One region of the Cohaesibacter sp. ES.047 genome, then DNA from elsewhere that is predicted to be linked to it. Evidence: predicted binding sites of a transcription regulator. Region 1 holds the regulator's gene; each other region holds the start of a gene.
What was found. The regulator PhoB, encoded in region 1, activates phosphate uptake and scavenging genes when phosphate is short. The targets are predictions, from matches to a motif close to TGTCATNNANCTGTCAT.
Positions count from the first base shown of each region.

Region 2: CPH65_RS03860 (DUF2794 domain-containing protein) is a predicted target of PhoB. The motif match lies at 5,505-5,521, and genes of this name have one in related genera.
Region 3: CPH65_RS07375 (alkaline phosphatase) is a predicted target of PhoB. The motif match lies at 2,692-2,708, and genes of this name have one in related genera.

Region 1 is NZ_LT907844.1:2,305,423-2,311,514, forward strand. It holds gene CPH65_RS10530 (L,D-transpeptidase family protein) at 474-1,943, shown strand; gene phoB (phosphate regulon transcriptional regulator PhoB) at 2,044-2,742, opposite strand; gene CPH65_RS24840 (hypothetical protein) at 2,739-2,873, opposite strand; gene phoU (phosphate signaling complex protein PhoU) at 2,910-3,581, opposite strand; gene pstB (phosphate ABC transporter ATP-binding protein PstB) at 3,677-4,483, opposite strand; gene pstA (phosphate ABC transporter permease PstA) at 4,581-5,903, opposite strand; gene pstC (phosphate ABC transporter permease subunit PstC) at 5,903-6,092, opposite strand, start outside.
Region 2 is NZ_LT907844.1:851,600-857,691, forward strand. It holds gene CPH65_RS03845 (ABC transporter ATP-binding protein) at 186-830, shown strand; gene CPH65_RS03850 (ABC transporter permease) at 844-3,453, shown strand; gene CPH65_RS03855 (Bax inhibitor-1/YccA family protein) at 3,920-4,675, shown strand; gene CPH65_RS03860 (DUF2794 domain-containing protein) at 4,794-5,258, opposite strand; gene htpG (molecular chaperone HtpG) at 5,889-6,092, shown strand, end outside.
Region 3 is NZ_LT907844.1:1,653,227-1,659,318, reverse strand. It holds gene CPH65_RS07385 (ABC transporter ATP-binding protein) at 1-643, opposite strand, end outside; gene CPH65_RS07380 (hypothetical protein) at 647-1,096, opposite strand; gene CPH65_RS07375 (alkaline phosphatase) at 1,169-2,644, opposite strand; gene CPH65_RS07370 (methyl-accepting chemotaxis protein) at 3,150-5,183, shown strand; gene CPH65_RS07365 (aldose epimerase family protein) at 5,313-6,092, opposite strand, start outside.

The DNA.
Region 1 (6,092 bases):
TATATAAAACCGTGTAATATTAATTTGCTTCTTCAACGAAAACTTAGTTGGCGTAAAGTGAAAGTAAGAGTGCATTCGACAGCATGCCAGATGACCGTTTATGCTTGCAGAGCCTCACGCGCGACTTTGCCAAGCCCAAGAAACGGGGTCACAGGGGCCGCCGTTGCAGGTCGTTAAGAAGCGCTTCATCCATTTGAGTCACTCTAGGCTTTCGTGACGGGGTTGCTCCGGTTGGTGAGTCATCTTTCGGTGCAATGCGTAAAAACCTCGTCAAAGCGTCGGTGTTTTGCGGTGATCGACAGTTATGCGGTAAGTCGTTCGGTCGTGATGACTGGAAAGTGACCGGTCTCGGGTGCCGAAGATTTCAAATCGACTTGTCTGGAAAGTCGGAATAGATATAGTGGTGCAGTATTGTTTTATTATTTTTGGAAGCATATTGCACATTGGCGTTTGAAGCGTGAGGGGAACGTGAAATGAATAAATCGGCATACCTGTGCCTGGTAGGCGGTTTGCTTCTGGCGACGACCGGTTTGTCACAGGCCAATGAGCAGATGTTGGGAGCCTTGCCTGCATCGCCCGTGAATACTTTGGCGCTGACCCCCGAATACGAATTGCCAATCCAGATCATTATATCCCGCAAGGATCAACGCGCTCGGGTCTTCAGAGGCACCGAAGAAATCGCGACCTCGCGGGTTTCCACCGGCAAGCGCGGCCACACCACGCCGACGGGTATCTTTTCCATCCTCGAAAAACGGCGACGTCATTACTCCAATCTCTACAACAGCGCTCCGATGCCCTATATGCAGCGCCTGACGTGGTCGGGTATCGCTCTGCATCAGTCCAATTCCGTGCCCGGCTATCCGGCATCGCATGGCTGTGTTCGCCTGCCTGGCGGGTTCGCAAAACAGCTGTTTTCGATCACCGAGCGCGGCGCTCACGTGATCATCGCCAATCGTGAGGCGGTGCCCGAACCAATCGAACATGCCAACCTGTTTCAGCCTCGTGAGGTCGATGATCTCGCGGCACAAGTCACCTCTGTTGCAGCAACGCCCGAACCAATAGAAGCGCTCGGCAAGATTTCCTTGCTCAATGAGCACCCGGTGCGTGACACCACGGCGCATCAGGTCGCGCGCTATCTCAATCAGCTCGAAGCCGTGAAGCACAGTGACAAGCCCTTGCGTATCTTCATCACGCGTCAGGCTAGGGGCAATGTTGTCAAGGAAGTCCAGACCCTGCTCAATGAGCTAGGCTACGATGCGGGCGTCGTTGATGGCCTTGCTGGCAGCGCCACAATGGCAGCTCTGCGTGCCTTTATCGCAGCACAGGATGGCAGCATGGACCAGCGTTCCTATGGTGCCAAACCGCGTATCGATCAGGCCTTGCTGCAAAATCTCTACAATGCTGCAGGAAAGGGCAAGATCCCGACCGGTCATCTGTTCGTTCGGCACAATTTCAAACCATTGTTCGATGCGCCGATCCGGATCCGCGACACTAAGGCTCCGCTGGGTGCGCATCTGTTTACCGCCAACGCGGTGGCACCTGACAAGCTCAATTGGCTCGCGGTTAATCTGGATGACAAATTGTCGGACAGACAGCAGGCGCGCCTTGGCGTCAAACAGGATCCAGAGCATCCCGGCGGCGTTGATGCGGCAACTGTGCTCGATCGCGTGATCATTCCGGAGGATATCCGCGCCCAGATCAATCATCTTGTCGGCAACGGGGCGTCCTTGACCATTTCGGATCGCGGCTTCAGCCGGGAAACAACGCCTCAGGGCACTGACTTCATCGTCCTGACCAAGCCCAACAAGCGCAGCAAGGTCGCAAAAACCGTGAGCAAGGTGAAACGACAGGCAACCGTGAAACGCTCGTTCGTCGAGCCCAAGCCGACTGCCCCCAAACGTCGCACTTTGTTCTCCATGCTCCGTGCGCGCACCTCAGATTGATTGCTAGAGTCTGAAAAACATGAAAAACCCCGGTTCCTGTCAGGGGAGCCGGGGTTTTTTGTTTCTGCAATCAAGGCTGACGCATGTGCGCGCTTCGGGGCTACTCGACGGAAAACTGATCGTCAAAGCTGTAGCCGGAGCCGCGCACCGTGCGGATCGGATCCTTGGCGCGCCCCCGGTTGATGGTTTTGCGCAGACGCCCCACATGCACATCGACCGTGCGTTCGTCGACATAGACATCATGCCCCCAGACGCCATCCAGCAACTGCTCGCGGGAATAGACACGCCCCGGGTTCTGCATCAGGAATTCGAGCAAGCGATATTCGGTCGGCCCGAGATTGACCTCGCGGTTGGAGCGTTTGACACGATGCGTCTCGCGGTTGAGTTCCAGATCGCCAGCCTTGAGAATGGTAGCCACCAGATCCGGGCTTGCACGGCGCAGGATCGCGCGCACACGGGCCATCAATTCAGGCACCGAGAAGGGTTTGACCACATAGTCGTCTGCCCCGGTGGATAGCCCACGGATGCGTTCGGATTCCTCGCCGCGCGCTGTCAGCATGATAACCGGCAGCTTCAGCGTTTTGGGTTTGGCACGCAAGCGTCTGCACAACTCGATGCCGGACAGGCCCGGCAGCATCCAGTCAAGCAGCAGCAGATCGGGCAGGGTTTCCTGAAGCCGGTTTTCCGCTTCATCCCCTCTGGCAATCACTTCAACCTGATAGCCTTCTGCTTCTAGGTTGTAACGAAGAAGAAGACTGAGGGCTTCTTCATCCTCCACAATCATGACATTTGGGCTCATAGCCATTCATTCCGCATTCTAAGGATCCGGGCTGACGCGCGATTGAGGCGTTCAGCCAGCAGGATCAGGTCTTGGACGTCTGCATGGCGCATCAGGGTGAGCGCCATGTCATGTTTGGTTGAAACCGGCATTGACCGCGCCGTCAAAAGCGCGGCTTTTAAAGTCTATCAGAGAGGCCGGTCTTCCATCGCCCGCCCGGTCTTCACGTAGAAGATGGTCTCGGCGATGTTGGTGGCGTGGTCGCCGACGCGCTCCAGATGCTTTGCGGCAAACAGATAGTTCGTGCAAATCGTGATATTGCGCGGATCTTCCATCATGTAGGTCAGGAATTCGCGGAACAGCGAGTTGTAAAGCGCATCGATATCCTTGTCCTTGGCGACGATTGCCAAGGCGGCATTCTCGTCCAAAGCAGTATAGGCATCAAGCACGGCCCTGAGCTGGTCGAGGGTCAACTCGGCCATATGCTCGATCCCATGCAGGAAATGCTTGGGCTGGGGGCGTCCTTCAAGGGCCAGAGCGTTGCGGGCAATATTCTTGCCAAGGTCAGCAACGCGCTCCAGATCGATCGAGATGCGCAAGGCCGCAATGATGTGGCGCAGATCCTGCGCCATCGGCTGGCGGCGCGCAATGGTCAAAACGGCCTTCTCCTCGATCTCCTGATCGAGCTTGTTGATCGCCTGATCGCTGGCGATCGTGGTGTTGGCAACCGTCATATCAAGGCGAACAAGCGCGTTGACCGCTTCCTCAACCATGCGTTCGGCTTGACCACCCATTTCGGCGATACGACCGGTCAGCTCGCGTAGATCATCGTCATAAGACGAGACAATGTGATCGGACATTTGTTTTCTCTCCTTGTGTTCGCTTGTTTTCCGCCGACCGGGTCCGCGGGACAGCCATGTGCCGGACCGGAAAGACAGGCGAACGAAAGTGTCTGTTAGCCGAAGCGGCCTGTGATGTAGTCCTGAGTGCGCTGATCTACCGGGTTGGTGAAGATCTGATCGGTTGGACCTTCCTCCACCAGATTGCCCAGATGGAAGAACGCGGTGCGCTGTGAAACACGAGCCGCCTGCTGCATCGAGTGGGTCACGATGACGATGGTGTAGTTCTCACGCAATTCGTCGATCAATTCCTCCACTTTCGCCGTGGCGATCGGGTCAAGAGCCGAGCAGGGTTCATCCATCAGGATGACTTCAGGGCTCACCGCAATCGCGCGGGCAATGCACAGACGCTGCTGCTGGCCACCGGACAGACCCGTCCCCGGTTCATCAAGGCGATCCTTCACCTCTTCGAAAAGGCCGGCTTTCTGAAGTGACGAGACCACCACTTCTTCCATCTCGGTCTTATTCCGGCACAGGCCGTGGATGCGCGGCCCATACGCCACATTCTCGAAAATGCTTTTCGGGAACGGGTTGGGCTTCTGGAAAACCATGCCGACACGGGCGCGCAGCTCGACGACATCGACGGATGGATCGTAGATATCGAAGTCGCCCAGTCTGATATTGCCGCCGACGCGACAGATATCGATGGTGTCGTTCATGCGGTTGAGGCAGCGCAGGAAGGTGGACTTGCCGCAACCCGATGGACCGATGAGTGAGGTTACCTTGTTTTCCTCGATCAAAAGATCGACGTCGAACAGGGCCTGTTTCTGTCCATAGTGAACAGTGACTTTTTCACCGGACATCTTGATCGGATTCTTGCGAATATTGCTATCCTGCTGAACTGTGGTGTTAGTGTCCTGCATGTTCATGCTTTCTATGTCCTCTTTCAGCCTGATCCTGCCATCGAGGGGCATGGGATCAAAAGGCTAAACAACGCGTAGGGTGCACACGCCGCTGGGGTTACCAGCGACGCTCGAAGCGGCGACGCAGAAGCACCGCAGAAATATTCATGATGGCCAAGAAACCCAGAAGGATCATGATAGCCGCCGAAGTCCGCTCCACAAAGGCACGCTCCGCAGAGTTCGCCCACATGTAGATCTGGACGGGCAGGGCCGTCGCCGGATCAAACGGCGTGACCGGATAATCCTTCACGAAAGCGACCATACCGATCATCAGCAGCGGAGCCGTTTCACCAAGCGCCTGCGCCAGACCGATGATGGTCCCGGTCAGGATGCCGGGGGAGGCCAGCGGCAGCACGTGATGGAAGATCGCCTGGGTTTTGGAGGCACCAACACCAAGAGCCGCTTCCCGAATCGACGGCGGAACCGCCTTGAGTGCCGAACGTGTCGCGATGATGATGGTTGGCAGGGTCATAAGGGTCAGCACCAGACCACCGACCACCGACGCAGAGCGCGGCAGTCCGGCAAAGTTGATGAAGACCGCAAGGCCAAGAAGACCAAACACGATGGACGGCACGGCAGCAAGGTTGTTGATGTTCACCTCAATCAGGTCGGTCCAGCGGTTCTTGGGAGCGAATTCCTCAAGATAGATCGAAGCCGCCACACCAATCGGAAGCGCACAGACCAGCACGATCAGCATCATGAAGATCGAGCCGAGGGCAGCAACGCCAATCCCTGCCGTCTCTGGCCGGGACGAAGCGCCGTAAGTGAACAGGCCGGTGTTGAATTTCTTGGCCATCACACCCTTTTCCATCAGGTCATCAATGGCCGCAATCTGGGCATCGCTGATCTGGCGGCGGGCTTCGGGAACGTCGCGCGGAATCTGTCCCTTGACGAACGAGTCGACATCGCCATCAGCGATGAACCACATGTCGAGGCGCTGACCGATCAGGTCCGGGTCGGCAGCTACCATATCGCGCAATTCGACGGCGGCACCGCGGGACAACAGACCCTTGACCGCATTCAATTGGGCTTTCTGGGTCTTGTCGTTCGGGTCAAGGCCGGCGGCTTTGTAAAGAGCTGGCAAAATGACCTTGTTGTAGCGCAGCATCTGGGTCAACTCGGATCGGGACCGGTTGCCCTTGGGGTCGATGATCTGCTCATCGAGATAGACCGTTAGGTTGATCTCGGTCTGCTGAAAGGCGGTGTAACCCTTCGAGATGATCGACCAGAACAGGACCACCAGAAACAGCACGCCCAGAGAGATTGCAATAATCCCGGCTGTCCGAAAACGGGTTTCAGATGCATAACGCTTCTTCAGACCCAGATCGCGCTGGTGCGCCTTTGCAACCACATTGCTTTCATTTTGAGTGATATCAGTCATCAGTCGTACTGCTCCCGATATTTCCGCACGATGTGCAGAGCGAAGATGTTAAGACCCAGCGTGATCACGAACAAGGTGATGCCAAGAGCAAAGGCCACAAGCGTCTGCGGCGAATTGAACTCAAGGTCACCAGTCAGTTGGTTGACGATTTTCACCGTCACGGTGGTCATCGCCTCGAACGGGTTGGCT
Region 2 (6,092 bases), 1.5 Mb from region 1:
ACAGGGGCTCACGAAAGCATGTTCGAATTACTTATTCGAATTCTATATAGGATAGGATCACTGTGACTTCACCCAGTTCGCCTGCAATTTCCGAAGAATCAGCTGCTACAGAGACGAAAACAGACGCCGAAGAAGCGATCATTTCGCTGCATGGGGTGCATCTCAGTCTTGGCCACGGAAATTCCATGGTCGATATCCTGCGCGGGATCGATCTGGATATCGAGCGAGGGGAGTCGGTGGGGTTGGTAGGGCCGTCCGGCTCTGGCAAATCCACTTTGCTGATGGTCATGGCCGGTCTTGAACAGGCTGATGAGGGCAAGGTTCTGGTGGAAGGTAGCGATCTGTCGGTGATGGACGAGGATACGCTTGCCCGGTTTCGCGGCGCGCAGATCGGCATCATTTTTCAGTCTTTCCATCTGGTGCCAACCATGACGGCGCTTGAGAATACGGCCATCCCCCTTGAACTGGCGGGACGCTCGGATGCTTTTGATGTGGCCAAGGCGGAGCTTGAAGCGGTCGGATTGGGGCCGCGTATTCATCACTATCCAGCCGAACTGTCAGGCGGTGAACAGCAGCGGGTGGCGATTGCCAGAGCGCTTGCGCCCCGTCCGTCTATTCTGATTGCCGACGAGCCAACCGGTAACCTTGACGCGGAAACGGGCCGGGAAATTTCCGACCTGATGTTCGACCTTCACAAGGAACGCGGCATGACCCTGATGCTGGTGACCCATGATCCGAGCCTTGCGGATCGATGCGAGCGGGTGGTGCGGCTGAAACTGGGTCAACTGGTCGAAGACCCGCATGGCTCCTCCGACATTTCCATCAACTGAAAGGGCGGACCGGATGACCCATTCCACCGTTGATCCGGCCCTGACCGGACAGTCAAGGTCGACGAGAATCCGTGCTCAAGGAGGCCGTTTGGCCAACCTTGGTCTTGCCTTTCGGTTCGCCTTTCGCGAGTTGCGTGGCGGGTTGGCGGGCTTTTATATTTTTCTGGCCTGTATCGCGCTTGGCGTTGCGGCGATCGGCGGGGTCGGCTCTGCGTCAAAGGCGCTGACCGGCGGCCTTGAGGAGCGCGGCAGCGAAATCCTCGGGGGTGATATTTCCCTTTCGGCCATTCACACCCGTATCAAAGACGATCAGCGCGCTTACCTGTCGCAGTTCGGGCGTCTTGGGGATCTGGCCACCCTGAGGGCCATGGCCCGGACCGCAGATGCTTCCCAGCAGATGCTGATCGAGGTGAAGGCCGTTGATGACGCCTATCCCCTTGTTGGCACTCTTGAGACCCGCAACAATACTGCCCTGTCCGACGGAGAAGTGCTGGCTGATCCGATGTTGCTTGAGCGTCTGGGGCTTTCTATCGGTGATGATCTGGTGATCGGCGTGAAACGCTTCAAAATCGGTGATGTTGTCACCTTTGCGCCGGACGAGTTGGCCGGCGGAGTCGCCTTCGGACCGCCTGTGTTGATGAAACTGGAGGATCTTGATGGCACGGAGCTGTTGCAGCCCGGTGCCATTGTTCGCTGGACGACGCGGCTTGCCATGCCGGGCAATCCGGACCTTCAGGCCGTGAATGGTGTCATCGAACAGATCCGCGAAGCCTATCCGGACAATGGCTGGCGTGTTCGCTCGCGCGCCAATGCAGCACAAGGCTTGTCGCGCAACATCGAACGCTTTGCCGCCTTTCTGGTGCTGGTTGGCCTTGCGTCCCTGATCACCGGCGGGGTGGGGATCGCCAACGCAGTGCGGGCGTTTGTCGCTTCGCGTCAGGCAACCATCGCCAGCTACAAATGCCTTGGCGCGCCGAGCTGGCTTATCGTCGAGATCTATCTTGCGCAGATCCTGATCATCACGCTGATCGGGATCGCCATCGGTCTTGTCTTTGCTGCGATCGTGCCCTTCATTCTGGCGGCTCTTCTGCCAGCCAATCTGCCGCTTTCCGCCTCGTTGTTCCATCCAGCCCAGCTGGGCATTGCGGCTCTGTTCGGTGTTCTGGCGGCGCTTTTGTTTTCGATGCGGCCGCTGCTTCGGGCGCGTTCCATTCCCGCGACGGCGCTGTTTCGCGACCAGATTGCGCCGGTGCGCACCCGTGCCACCAAAACAGACTGGCTGATCATGGCCGGACTTGGCCTTCTGCTTGTCGGTCTCGTTCTGGCCACGTCCGAAGAACTCTGGGTCTCAGCAAGCTTTCTGGCTGGCATGGTGGTGGTGTTCGGTCTGTTGCGGCTTATTGCCTTTGCGATCATGCTGGGGGCGCGACACATGCCGCGTATCCGCCGGGTGGTGCCGCGTCTTGCGGTGGCCAATCTGCATCGACCCGGCGCATTGACCCCATCGGTGGCCTTGTCGCTCGGACTGGGGCTCAGCCTTTTGGTGACACTGGTCCTCATTGACCTCAATTTGCGGCAGCAACTGACCGGAACGCTCAGGGATCAGGCGCCGAACTTCTTTTTCGTCAACATCCAGAACAGCGAGGTGGATGCCTTCGAGGCACGTCTCGATAGTCTGGCTCCGGGTGGCGAGCGCGAACGGGTGCCGATGTTGCGGGGACGCATCACTTCGCTCAAGGGCATACCCACCAGTGAGTATGAAGCCGGAGAAGGGGCCCGCTGGGTGTTGCGCGGGGATCGCGGCATCACCTATTCGGCGGTGCCTCCGGAGAATTCCAAGATCGTCGGTGGTGACTGGTGGCCTGAGGATTACTCCGGCAAGCCTCTGGTGTCGTTTGACGCGGAAATTGCCGAGGAACTCAATCTTTCCATCGGCGACAAGATCACGGTCAATGTGCTCGGGCGGACAATCGAAGCGGAACTGGCCAATGTCCGGACGGTGGAGTGGCAATCACTGGGGATCAATTTCGTGATGGTCTTCTCGCCCAACACTTTCGCCGGGGCGCCGCATGCCCATCTGGCGACCCTGGCGCTTCCTGATCAGCCGGGCGAGACGGCGGACGCTTTGCGATCCAAAGAATCGGGGATCATGAAGGCTGTGATCGAGGACTTCCCGGCCGTGACCACTGTGCGTGTTGGCGAAGCGCTGGAACGGGTCAATGATCTGGTGCGCCAGCTCGCGTGGGGCATGCGCGCCGCGTCGTCACTGGCTGTCATTGCATCCATTCTGGTGTTGGCAGGTGCCTTGGCTGCAGGGCAGCGCGAGCGCATTTACGATGCGGTGATCCTCAAGACACTGGGGGCGAGCCGCGCTCAGGTGCTGACCGCCTATTGTCTTGAATATGGCATGCTCGGGTTCACCACGGCGATCTTCGCGCTTGTTATCGGTCATGTAGCAGCCTTTCTGGTGATTACCGAGGTGATGGAGATGTCCTTTGCCTGGCAGCCGGTTGCCTCGATTGTCGCTGTGCTCGTTGCCATGGTGGTAACGATCATACTGGGGTTGTTGGGGACCTGGTCGAGCCTGAACCGGAAGCCTGCCCGGATTTTGCGGACCGGATAGTCTTTTTTTGCACTCGGTCGGATTTTGGCCATCAAAATGTGTCATCCTTCGTCGATGGTCACGATACGGGCTGGCCATTGATGTGATGAGGTGGCCCTTCAAGTCGCTTTTCGAGCACGCATGTGTAAAGCGGGGACTGTGGCAGTTGCAGGTTATTTAGAAATACCTCATAGACTAGAGGTTGATTTCGCTTTGTAATTGTTAATGCTTGTTAAGATTTACGATCTTTTCAGCCCGGAAAACCTTCGAATAGGTCCAATTTGTTCAGTGAGTTCCACTGATGACAAAAAATTTAAGTCGGAATTCATTAAAGTTGGCAAAAAGGACTTGAGCTTCTATGGCCTCCTGACCATATAATCAGTTGAAACTATGTCTTTAACACTGCGGTCGCCGCAGCCCGATTATGGAATGATCATTCGGGTGCGAGCCAAACCGTTGGAACTTTTGAGTTTTGTGAGGAGAAACCATGTCAAATGATTTCCGTCAGAGCGCACATCTTGGCGGCCGCGCTGCCGAAATGGCGCGTATCGATCAGGGCCTGCGCAGCTACATGCTCAAGGTCTATAACTATATGGCCATCGCGCTCGGTGTAACCGGCGTGTTTGCCTACGGCATCTTTTCGATGGCCTTCGTTCAGGAAGGCGGCAGCGTTGTTGGTGTCACCCAGTTCGGTGCGACCCTGTTCAACAGCCCTTTGAAATATGTCGTCATGTTCGCACCATTCGCCATGGTGTTGTTCCTGAGCTTCCGCATCCAGAAAATGAGTGCCAGCACGGCCCAGATGGTGTTCTGGGTTTATGCCGCCCTGATGGGTGTGTCGCTTAGCTCGATCTTTGCTGTCTTCACTCAGACGTCCATTACGCAGGTTTTCTTCATCACCGCGGCTTCCTTCGCTGGTCTCAGCCTCTATGGTTACACCACGACGAAAAGCCTTTCGGGTTGGGGTAGCTTCCTGATGATGGGCCTGATCGGCATCGTGATTGCGTCGATCATCAATATCTTCCTTGCCTCGAGCGCCATGGCTTTTGCTATCTCCGTGATCGGCGTGCTGGTCTTTGCAGGCCTCACGGCTTATGACACCCAGCAGATCAAGGAAATGTATTACGAAGGCGACAGCGCCGACACCATGGGCAAAAAAGCCATCATGGGTGCCCTGCGTCTGTATCTGGACTTCATCAACCTGTTCATCATGTTGCTGCAGCTGTTCGGCAATCGCAATTAATCGCCAGCTGGCACTGATATCAGAATCGGTAAGAAGCCGCTCCATTCGGGGCGGCTTTTTTCGTTTGCCCCTTATATATGGGGGTGGAGAGTGCAGAAAAACCGGTTCTTCGAGCTACTCAGCTCTTCACGACCTTGAGCATCTTCTGATTAAGCAGCTTGATGATCGTGCCGAGGTCCTGACCGCGTTTGAGAATCTGCCCCTGCTGCGCGATCAGGCTGTAGGCTCCTTGCTTGCGGGCCAGTTTTGGGTTTTTCTCGATGCGGTAGATCGGCATCTCGCTTGTTCGTCGATAGATGGAAAAGATCGCCCGATCCTTCAAGGTGTCGATGGAGTAGTCGCGCCATTCTCCTGCTGCCACCATGCGTCCATAGGCGTTGAGGATCGTCATCAACTCCTTGCGATCAAAACAGATCTGGGCCGGTGGGCGGGGCTGAGATCCGGAGTGGATGATGGTTGTGGCAGGGCGCAGACTTGCCAGTTCAGTCACACTTTCATCTGCATTATCGAGCAAGCGATCCTCCTTGTGGTGTTCGAGGGAGCCAACGACCTGCGCGTCTTGGTGCTGACAGGTAGAAACCATGATTGCCGCAAAAAGTACGCTTGGCAAGCCGATCGTCGATCTGGTCGCAAGGGAAAGGTTTCTGGCGAGACAGACAAGGGGATACATTGCCTTGATTTGTAATGAAAAATCACACAATTGCCTCATTTCAGCCCTTGGAACGCCATGCCGGTGGACCAATATATATATCGTTGCCTCGTGGTATAGGCTGATTGGTAAGTGTCTGCTCCTGCCCCCCTTTGATCAGACCGCATCAGCCGGGCTCTTTGTCCTGTTCCTGTCACAGCCATCGACAGGGTTTCAACAGGGCATGTGCTTGATCGGCTCGTCAGGATTTATTGCCGATCGTACTTTCAAGCGTGTCAACATCCCAACAGCTCCTTATCGGGGTGCCTTCGCGGCATCCCGTTTTTTTTGCCTCTTTCGCGCCATGCCGTACTTGAAAGCTTGCAGTTGCGTTGCTAGATCAGCGACGATCAAATCGGCGTGAGTGTATTGTTTATGCTCTAGCGCCGACGGACGGATTGTAATGGGAGCGTTGTCATGCCGCCTTGAAACAAGGCAGCAATGAAACGCTCTGGATCAGCGACGATCAAATTCAAGTAAAGTGCGCGCCCGTTTTGGGCCGCGCAGCAAGGGAAGGGCCTATTCATGACGGATCAAACGCAACAGGCGGTACCTGAAGCCGAAACGCATTCTTTCGAAGCCGAGGTTTCCCGTTTGCTCCATTTGATGGTGCATGCGGTTTATTCCAACAAGGACATCTTTCTTCGCGAGTTGATTTCCAACGCGGCCGATGCCTGCGAGAAACTGCGCCACGAGGCGCTGACCAATTCTGACCTGATCAAGGATGAT
Region 3 (6,092 bases), 650 kb from region 1:
CGACGACCCGATCCATCCGCTCGTGCAGATGCAGGTCATGGCTGACGACAATGAGCGTTTTATTCTCCTCACGCACCAGAGCAACGAGATCTTCGATCAGCCGATCAGCGGCAGACCGATCAAGGCTGGCGGTGGGTTCATCGGCCAGAATGACCGCCGGCTCATGGGCCAGAGCACGCGCGATGGCGACCCTTTGCCGTTCACCGCCCGAGAAACTCGCAATGGTCCGACTTTCAGTTTGGGAGATTTTGAGCCGCTCCAGCGTTGCGCTCGCGGTTTGATAAAGATCGGCATGCCGGGCAACATCAAGATACCCCACGGCAATCGTTGCGTTGGCCAGCGCATCCAGCTCTTCGAACAAAAGAAAATCCTGAAAGATCATGCCAAGGCTCTGCCGGCGAAAGCGCGCCCGCGCCTCTTCACGCATGGTGGCAAGATCGCTCTCCCCCCACAGCACCTGACCGGATTTGATCCTGGCAAGCCCCGCAAGCGCGAACAGCAGGGTCGACTTGCCAGCCCCGGAGGGTCCGCGAATGCCAAGGGTCTCGCCGGGCTTCACATCAAGCGCATCAATGGACAACAGCGTTCGGCCGCCATCACCACCAACGACAAGATCACGGACTTTGAGGGGAAGTGAACCCATGGTCTAGACCCGCTCGTATTTGGCGTCTTCTAGCCGAACCATGCTGTAAAATCCGGTTTCCGGATCCGAGTAACCGCCCAGTTGCAAACGCCCCTGCGTGATGATCTTACGATTGAACGGGATCACATCGACGGTTCGGCGCGCATAGACAGCCAGAATGTCATCGGGCCAATCAGTCTCCGGTTCACAAAAGGGACACACCGCCATCGGCATTTTGGTCAGCACGAAGAATTTCGATTCCGCCTTCAGTGGTGGAGCCATGAAGCCGTTCACAAGAATGATCTTGCCGTCGTGCTCCTTGGCAAAATCGGAGAAGGACATGTCCTTGTTGTAGAGGTCACGCAACTTGATCTGAGGAGGTGCCGCCAGAGCAGACGATAAGATCGTCAATCCCGGAATGCTCGAAGCCGCGGCGAAGGCAGTGCCTTTGAGAAGGGTGCGTCGGTCCAACATGAAACAAACCTGTCTGCAGATGGATGGAGAGGCGCAACATTGCGCCTCTTCCCTGTTTGAGTATCGCGAAGACTACTCTGCGGTCGCAGCGTGCATCATAACGTGGAAGATGACATTCTGTTCGATGGTGGAGTCGAACAGGTGAGACCAAGGACCACGAGAATAAACGGCAACGTCTTCACCGGAGTGGGATTCAGAAGACAGCGGGATCAGGGACTGCTGAACATAGTCGATGTCGGTTGCCTCTTCCTGCGTAACGTCAGGGCGGGACCCAGTGCCATCTTCGCCGATGATCGAGCCGGGACCATTGAGGTAACCCATCACGGTGTATGGCTTGCCATCCTTGCCGGTCAGCGGCTTGTCGGAATGCTTGGTGCCAGCCCCGTCGATGTCGTAGCAAAGACCAAGGACGTTGGAACCGCGACCGCAATAGCCGTTGAAGGCAATGGCATGTTCGTGGTCGGCGGTGACGACGATGAGGGTTTCCTCAGGGTCGGTCATTGCAACCGCTTTTGCGATCGCATCAGCGAAGGCAACACCGTCGGTGACGACACGCGCAGCGTTGCCAGCATGGTTGGCATGGTCGACGCGGCCCGCTTCGATGGTCAGGAAGTAGCCATTCTCGGAGTCTTTGAGAGCATTGATGCCGGCTGCAGTCATTTCGGCCAGAGAAGGCTCACCGGTGCGGTCGGCTTCATATTTCATGTGGGAGGATTCGAACAGGCCAAGAACCGGCTTGCTCCAATCGGCAGAAGCAAAGCCTTTGTCATCCCAGATATACTGAATGCCAGCAGCCTTGGCTTCTTCGATGAGGTTTTTGCCATCTGTACGCTTGCCGCCCTTGCCTTCTTCATCTTTCGCGTCTTTGGCGATGAAGTTGCGACGACCGCCGCCCAGAGCCAGATCGACAGAGCCGGACTTCATGGCATCGATTAGCTGAACAGCGATGTCTTTCTGGCCGCAGCCTTCCGGCAGGTAGGAATCGGCTTCCCAGTTGCGGTCGGCAGAGTGCGCGTAGGCAGATGCCGGGGTCGCATGGGTGAGGCGTGCGGTGGAGATCACACCGATCTCTTTGCCAATGCCGGAGAAGAACTCAACAGCATTGGTCACCGTCGCAGCGTCAACACCGGAGCAATCGCCACGAGCCAGCGTCTCGTCAACGCCAAGAACACCGGCTTTGGTTTTCACGCCGGTGTGGAACGCGGTGCCCGTCCCAGCGGAATCAGGGGTCTGCGCGTTGGTATTGTAGGTTTTGACAATTGCAACATGCGGCAAAGCATCCTGCGGCAATACATGTTCACTGCCCAGCTTGCCCATCTGCTGACCCTGATAAAGACGGGTCGCATAGTTGGTGCCGATGCCATTGCCATCTGCAATCAGCAGAATGATGTTCTTGGCTTTCTCGGTGATTGGCTGAACGCCCATCAGCATCTTGACGGTCGCCTGACCGTCTTTGAACCACTGATTGTCAGCCTGTTTGAAATCAGCTGCGAAGGCAGCAGAAGAAGTAAGCAGCAGGGTTGCTGCCATAAGAATAGATTTATTCATCACTGAAACTCCCGATCAAGATGATGGCCGCAACCTAGGAGCCGTTCATGACACTTGCGTAACAATCACCCTTGCTCTTTTGGGAATTTGCCCTCTGACAGGACACAGCCACGCTGAGACTTGTACAAATATCAAAAGGAAAAGCCCGCTCATCCAAGGCCCAAAGCAATCGCAAAAGGGCTAATCAGCAGTGAGAATGGAGGCTCACACATTCAGGACGACATTGTGCAAAACCCTGTCCCATCGCGAAACTACGTGCGGCAAATCGACTATCAAACAAAAGTCGAAGAGTTCTAGGAAACGGGACAAGTGCGTCCAAAAAGGCAAGGCTTTCCGCCAATTCTGCTCAATAACCGTAGTTCTGCTTAAGAATATTTTATCTAATTAATGCTCTATTACTTTCAGACATCATGAAGTTCTGAAGCTCGCCATTTTGACCGCGATTCACGAACAAAAGAATTTACGGGGGGACGTCGCCCAGATGAGCAAATTCAGATCACTCAGCATGAAAATTATCGCGACCGTTTTCACATTGGTCGCCTTTGTCTTCATTGCTGACACGCTGCTCAATCAGTCGATCAGCAGCAGTGTTTACGAAAGTACGGAAGCCCTCAGCGAACAGATGCGCTCGGTTGTTTCACAGAAGGACGCCCAGATCCAAAAACTGTTGAACGGCCTGCTTGATTCCAAGGCCGAAAATCAGCATGTGAACCATGCCCTTGCGTCTCATGAACTCAAAGCGGTCAGCGAACGCAAGCAAGCCTATCTTGATGGCGAGCGGTACGGCATTTCCATGTCCGTGGCATCTCTGGTGCGAGCGTCAATGCTGTCCGGCGAGGCCGAAACAGCCCTCGATCAGATCGACACATTGCTCGAGAATGACCAGATCGCCGCGATCAACATCTGGCGAGACAGCGGTGAACTGGCGTTCCGTGACAACAAGACCATCGAGGCGGTCAATCGCTTCATCGATGCTGAGGTTTATGAACCGCGGGACGCTGAAAAAGCCGTTACCATTCCCTCAAACCGTATGAAAACCCTCAAGCAGGCCTTGTCCAAGAACTCAAACCACGAGAGCCTTGAAGCAGAGATCAAGGACGAGGACGGCAACACGATCCCCATCGCCTATTCCTACTTCATTCTGAAGAATGACGAGGATTGCCAAAGCTGCCATGACCCAGCCCAACCAGTGCGCGGCATTCTTGAGGTTGCAGTACCAAATGAGGAGTTGCTCGTCCTTCGTGCCAAGTCCGAGCAACAGATCGGTCAGCTTACCAAGACACTCGAAGCCGAGCAGGCCAGCCTTGTTGCACAAAGCGAGCAACAGAAGGCCGACGCCGAAGCCCAGACAAGAGACTACAATGCCACCATGAGCGCGGCCAAGGCTGAACTCGACAGCACCCGTGAGACCGCTTCGTGGATGGGCCTTGGCTCCAAGATCGCCTTCTTCCTGTTGACCATCGGCCTTTTGATGGTCGCCTTGAGCAGAGTGCTGACCCGGCCGCTCAGGAACCTGACCTCCGCGATGCTGCGCATTGCTGAAGACGACCTCACAGTCGAAGCCAACGGCGTGAACAGACAAGACGAGATCGGCGCCATGTCGCGTGCCGTTTCAATCTTCAAGGACAATGCCGCCGCCCGGCGAAAACTGGAGCAGGAAAGCAAGGAGCATATCGAGCAACAACTCAAGCGTCAGGAAACGATTGATGCCCTGTTTGCCGACTTCCGCTCGAAGATCCAGCAATCCCTTGAGACAGTATCGACCCACGCATCGACCATGCAGGCGTCGGCGGTTGCCTTGAACAACATTTCCTCGGCAACATCAGAACAGGCGCGTTCGGCAGACGAAGCGTCAGCCAGTTCCGCCGAAAGCGTCCAGACGATGGCCGCGGCAAGCACCGAAATGACGGCCTCGATCGCAGAGATCGGTGAGCAGGTGGTGCGCACCAATGATCTGGTATCAGCAGCAACGGATGAAGCCCGCGAGACCGACAAGAAGGTTGCAGGGCTTGCAAGCGCGGCGGAACACATAGGCGAAGTCATTTCTCTGATCCGCGACATTGCCGAACAGACCAATCTTTTGGCCCTCAATGCGACCATCGAAGCGGCCCGTGCAGGTGAAACCGGCAAGGGCTTCGCAGTTGTAGCGGCCGAGGTCAAGAATCTGGCCCATCAGACCGGTCAGGCCACCAAAGACATCGAGACACGCATTCAGGCAATTCAAAGGTCCAGCACCGACTCGATGGAAGCCATTCGCGCCATCGCAACCAAGATGGGCGAGATCAGCGAATTCACCACCGCCATCAGTGCCGCTGTCCATGAACAGAATGCATCGACCAGCGAGATCTCCCACAACATCCATGAAGCAGCGGACCGCACTCAGGACATCGTCGGCAACATCTCCGGCGTAGCACAATCTGCTGAGCAGACGATGCAATCGTCCCATGAAGTGGAGAGCGCGTCCCGAACCGTGGCCGATGTCGCCCATGACATGCGCAATGTGATCGACGACTTCCTGCAAAAGGTCGCCGCCGCCTGACCCCTCAGCATCGGAGTGCGCAGCACTGGGCAAAGACCAGAGCAAGGCTGCTCGCCGAAAAGATGAAAAGCCGCCCTCACAGCATGAGGGCGGCTTTTGCTTGATTAAGTCGGCATTTCGCTTGAATGCTCAGGCCTTGGAGAAGACGTACTGCGTGTGTTGATGATAGGTCTCTCCGGGCCGAAGGATCGGCTGCGGGAAATTGGCGTGATGCACCGCATCCGGCCAGATCTGGGGTTCCATGCAAAAGGCCGCGTTGGTACCCATCTTGAACCCGTCAAGCCCGGGCACGTCGGTCTTGATATGAATGCCGTCATAGATCTGAAGCCCCGGCTCGGTGCTCATAACCTCAACGGAAACCCCCGATTTCGGGCTCGACAAAGCGGCCAGCTTACGCAGCGTACCAGCACCCTCTTCACAACAGATATTGTTGTCGATGATCGATGTGATGGCAATCACATCACCAACGCGCTTGGGCTTGCGGAAGTCGAGCGGGTGACCATCAAGCGACGCAATTTCGCCGGACGGAATGCACTCTTCATCCGAAACCGTATAGCGATCCCCGTTCACCTGCAGGACGTGATCGTGAATGGTCGCAGAGCCATCAAGGTTGAAATAGCTGTGATGGGCCAGGTTGCACACCGTGGTCTTGTCGGTGTGAGCGGTCAGATCAAGATCAAGCACACCGCCTTCCTTGAGGCTGTAGGTCTGCACAATGGACAGGGTTCCCGGGAAGCCCATCTCGCCATCGGGCAGTTCAACCGAGAGCTGGACGGCATCCGGCTTGATCCATTCGACACGCCAGACCTTCTGGCTCATGCCCACCGTGCCGCCATGCAGGGTGTGCTTGCCCACGAAGTTGATGTCAAGCTGATAGGTCTTGCCGTCGATTTCCAGATGACCATCACG